Regions from separate parts of the Paenibacillus marinisediminis genome, predicted to be linked through region 2. Evidence: riboswitches for the same ligand, from Rfam matches in the RefSeq annotation. Region 2 holds a riboswitch; the other holds the start of a gene.
What was found. A riboswitch is a leader RNA that binds a small molecule or an ion and turns the genes downstream of it on or off. The one in region 2 is predicted to bind cyclic di-AMP.

Region 1 (2,454 bases), 160 kb from region 2:
AGAGGCGTCATCGTATCATGCATCGTATTGACTGCGCCCGTCTCGGAGGCTGTTGTAACGACAGAATATAGAGCAGACTGCGCAACGCCGAAGCGCACCTCCTTGCCCTCCATGCTCGGCCCTTCAATGCCTGCCTGATGCATAACGGGATTGCCCGCCTGCTCAGCCGTTACAGATAAGCCGGTCATCACCACAAACATGATGAGCATCGCGACGAACAGCGTCCTGCCTTCCTTGGCGTTTCCAGCCATCTTGCCGTAAGCAAACGGCGTGGCTGTCGTCACGAGCAGCATCAAGATCATCTGCAGCGTATTGCTTAATGCATTCGGGTTCTCAAGCGGATGCGTTGAGTTCGGGCCATAGAAGCCTCCTCCGTTGTTGCCGAGCTCTTTAATCGCTACAAATGAGGCTACAGGACCACGCACAATCGTCTGCTCTTCTCCCTGCAGTGTCGTGACCGTTTCGCTTGGCGACAAGGTCTGAGGCACTCCACATGCTGCGAACAGCACAGTTGCGACGATTGCGATCGGCATGAGCACCCGAGTAATCGATCGAACCATATCAACGAAGAAGTTACCCATCGGTCTGCCAGTAAGCCCGCGGATAATAGCAAATACGAGCGCAAGCCCAGTCGCCGGAGAAGTAAACATGAGGAATACGATGGCGACCATCTGCGACAAGTAAGATAAACCCGTTTCACCGCTATAGTGCTGCAGATTCGTATTCGTCATAAAGCTGATCGCGGTATTAAAGGCCAAGCTGGGCTCCATGTTCGGGACACCGCTTGGATTCAGGGGCAGGTAAGCCTGCACTCGAAAGATCGTATACGTGATTCCGATCATCACAACATTCGTAAGCACGAGAGCCATCGCATAGCCCTTCCAGCTCTGATTCACTTCTCGTATCCCGAATATCTTGAACAAGAAGCGATCAACCGGACCAAGAATGCGGTCGCCTGGCAGCGGTGCTCCTTCGTTATTGAACACCTTCGCCAAATAATGCCCTACCGGTCGCGCCAGCAAAATAACGATCACAATCGTAATACCAATAGATAACCAGCCCAAAGCTGTCATTGTGCAGCTCCACCTTTCTCGCTTATAACCCCTATAGGAATCTAAAATTTCTCTGGTTTAACCAATGCGTAGCCAAGATAGATAAACAGTGCCGCTACAAGCACTCCCAGCGCGATCATCATGACGTTCACCTCGCTAATCAGCTTTCTAATTCAGAAGCGCTCCAACGATATACGATATATACGATCGAGGACAGCAGCCCTAGCAGCGCGACCATAATGACATCCAGCACAGTCTTCACACCCCTTATGAACAAATGAAGCACGATTCTCCTAATTTCAGCGCCGAATCGCAAAAAACCGCACGGAAAGAGGGGGTCCTCTTCCCATGCGGTTATCCAGTCACAGCTATAGAAAGCCGGACATCCTGCACGACGAAAGAAGGCTGCCTCTATGGACGCTTACGAGGTTAGCTGACGGATTCGGGCGCATGAGTCGCCCTACTCGGCTGGCCGCCGAGATTCACCCCTGCATGACTGAGCTTTTCTCACTCTGACATGCCTAATTGGTTCCCCCGCTCCCCTGCAACAGGGATTAAGCGATGAGCTTGGCCTTGGCTCTATGAAATTAGGATCAACCTGCAGCTCTGCTAACTGATCAGGTCCGTCAGTAGAAACGATACCTGCTCGGATTGTGTGTACAATACCATATCCGCTCCGAGCAGCTGATAGATCGATCTTGGATTATGATGCTTCGTAATGACCACGATACTGTCTGTGGTCCATGGTCGACAGTGCTTCAACAGTCGACAGGTCAACGCAAAGCTCGTTTCAAATAAATAAATTCGTCCTACTCTCCGCGAAGGCTGAGAGTCTGTCAGTGACTTGGATGTGTTGATGCGCCAAATATTTTTCACACCAAGCTTTTTCATCCGGGCATCGCACTGAGCATTGTTAACAACTGCGGCAACCGGGATTCCGGCTCCCTTAAGCGATCGAACGAAGTCCACTCCCATAGCATTAGGAGCGAATACCGCAATGGTTCGATCCGTATCATACATGATCCTCACTACCTCCTAAAATGTCCGCAAACGCATCATTCATTCGGGTAAGAGGCTGATCTGCATGCGCTGTATCTAATGTACCTGACCTAATACTTCATGTACTTTAGCATAAACGCGCCTCTCCTCGGACGCTTACGAGGTTAGCTGTCGGGTTCGGAATCGAAGAGTCGCCCTACTGGTTGAAGCGACAACTCACTTGAACTTCGTGAATATGTCCTTAACCGGATTCACCCCAGCGAATATTATCCGCTTGGCAGCTCCAATCATCTTGCGGCTGCAAGCTATATTATTCGCGATAATGGTTCCCCCGTTTCCGCAATACGCGGAATTCAGCGATGAAATCGCAACGGCAATGATCAATTTCTGAAATGTATCTTAC
Region 2 (2,454 bases):
CGTCGGGAAGTACAGCTTATAACAAGAGCTTAGGCGGAGCCATGGTGCATCCTTCCATTGAGTCTATACAGATGGCAGAGATCGCATCGATCAACAATCGGGTATTCCGTACGCTTGGATCTTCTATTGTTCTGCCGAAGCATCATCATATCGATATTTATTCACGCAAGCGTCAGCGTCTGTTATTAACGATCGATCATGTGAACGTACCGCTGGACAACCTAAGCTCCGTTCGCTGTCGAGTCGCAGATCAGAAGGTGACTTTTGTCCGTTATCGTCCATATCCATTCTGGAATCGCGTCCGAGAAGCCTTTATCGGCCAAGACGACTCTCGTTAAATACTTGTAGCAGGCTATCCCTCTATTGTTTTCCACCGTAGGGATAGCCTTTTGTCTGTTTATTAGGCAACAAAAAAAGGTTGTCTCAACCTTCACTGGAAGGAATGTTGAGACAACCTGATAATTAATTTAGCCTATGAATTCTTGAACCCATTCGCCGTTGTAGTAAGCTACGCCAATCTTCGTGTAGCTGCTATTCAAAATATTTTGACGATGACCTGCGCTATTCATCCATGCGTCCATTACTTCCTGCGGTGAACGCTGACCCTTAGCAATGTTCTCACCTGCTGTTCTGTACGTAATTCCATTTGCTTGCATCATATCAAATGGAGAACCATACGTAGGCGATTGATGATCAAAGTAGTTATTGTCATACATGTCTTTGGCTTTAAGCATCGCTACATCAGACAGCTTGCTATCGACTGTCAAAGGAGACAAGCCTGCCGCTGCACGCTCTTGGTTAACAAGCTCTGCAACTTGTGCGGCATACTCTGAGAGATTAGCTTGGTTCTGATCGTCGTTAGCCTGTGAGTTCTCGTCCTGACCTTGGTTCTGATCTTGGTTCTGACCTTGACCATTATTCGGATCTTGGATCTGACCTTGGTTCTGATCTTGACCATTATTCGGATCCTGGATCTGACCTTGGTTCTGATCTTGGTTCTGACCTTGATCACAGTTCGGGTCTTGAATCTGACCTTGATCAAAAATCGGGTTATGACCTTGTCCTGGTGTATGAATGATTGGTTTCCATGTTGCTAACCATTGTTGCAATGCCGCATTCCAATTGGACGAGTTAAAGCTATATTGAACCTTAACTGCATCACAGTTTGTTGCTTGTGCTGGCGCTGCTGCAGCGGATCCTGCAGCCAAAAATGGGCTGCAAGCTAGTACGCCTGCTACTGCCAATGTGAACATGTGTTTCTTCATCATCAATTCTCTCCCTTTGTAGCCTACGAGGTTAGCTGTCGGGTTCGAGTGAAAGAGTCTCCTCGATCGCATACACGATTTCACCCCCATATGTGGTTCCCCCGCGCTCTTATGAGCTTCGGCTTTGTTTTTGAATTTCTTACAGAATTGTAACATGTTTGGTAGCAGCAATCATTTCAAATTTATTGTAATTTAATACATATTATTACATCAGACCCATATCGCAGGAATACAAAAAGACCAACCGCATATATAAACGGTTGGCCTGTCTTACTCTTATTATGAGCGTACACTTTCTGTAGCTCGTTGCATTTCACTGTCACGCCCGCTTCCGGTCTGCGGTTTACCGCCTGATTGCTGTCCGCCTTGTTTGCTGGTCTTGAAGCGGTTGCGCTGCTGACGGTTCGACTTATTGCGGTCTCCACGATCACCGCGTTCAGCACGGTCATTACGTTCCGCACGATCCGGCTTCTCGTTTCGTTCTGATCGTGGTCCACGGTCCTGCTCCCCGCGAGCTTGTCTATCCTGCCGAACCGGACGCCCGTTTCGCTCCTGCTTATCGCTGCGCTCTGTGCGGAATTGACGCTCTATACGTCTATAACGTTCCGCACGCGAGATCGGCTCGTCTGAGCCCGCTTCTGAAGCATCCTGCTTATCGTCAGCCTCTGCAAGGCGCGGTGATAACGATATGCCCTGCTGCATATCTGCGCCGTCAGTCACGTCCTCGGCTGCAGCAGCGCCTTCCATCTCCGCATCTGACTCCCAAGATTCTATCGTGCGTCCACGTCCGTCCTTAGAAGGCTTTTTCTCCAAGATGAAATAAGCACAGCCGAAATTGCAATATTCATTAATATAGTCCATGATCCCAAACATCGTTGTATCCTTCGTGCTCTTGGGATGATTATCCTTGAAGAAGCCCTTCAATCGCAATTGATTGTATCCCCAGTCTCCAACAATATAATCGTACCGATCCAGCACTTCACTATAACGGTCACGAAACATTTCCGGATTCCATGCGGTCCGATGCTCTTTCACGATCTCATACGTTTTACCACCAATATGAATCACTGTCCTATTTCCTCCTTCCCGTCTCTTCCGCCCCCAACGGACCATCCTATTCCGCCCATTCACAGCTTAGCATGTTTACATCTAACTGATTGCAGTTAGTCTAAACTTGAGCAGTCTTGTT

Region 1: another riboswitch for cyclic di-AMP. It lies ahead of kdpF (K(+)-transporting ATPase subunit F); the one in region 2 lies ahead of ACXX53_RS12725 (CAP domain-containing protein).

The regions. Positions count from the first base shown of each region.
Region 1 is NZ_JBTGUH010000004.1:170,877-173,330, forward strand. It holds gene kdpA (potassium-transporting ATPase subunit KdpA) at 1-1,073, opposite strand, end outside; gene kdpF (K(+)-transporting ATPase subunit F) at 1,115-1,195, opposite strand; cyclic di-AMP (ydaO/yuaA leader) riboswitch at 1,457-1,623, opposite strand; gene ACXX53_RS11995 (hypothetical protein) at 1,662-2,072, opposite strand; cyclic di-AMP (ydaO/yuaA leader) riboswitch at 2,189-2,420, opposite strand.
Region 2 is NZ_JBTGUH010000004.1:335,788-338,241, forward strand. It holds gene ACXX53_RS12720 (NAD kinase) at 1-338, shown strand, start outside; gene ACXX53_RS12725 (CAP domain-containing protein) at 468-1,265, opposite strand; cyclic di-AMP (ydaO/yuaA leader) riboswitch at 1,271-1,399, opposite strand; gene ACXX53_RS12730 (YutD-like domain-containing protein) at 1,545-2,333, opposite strand; gene lipA (lipoyl synthase) at 2,434-2,454, opposite strand, start outside.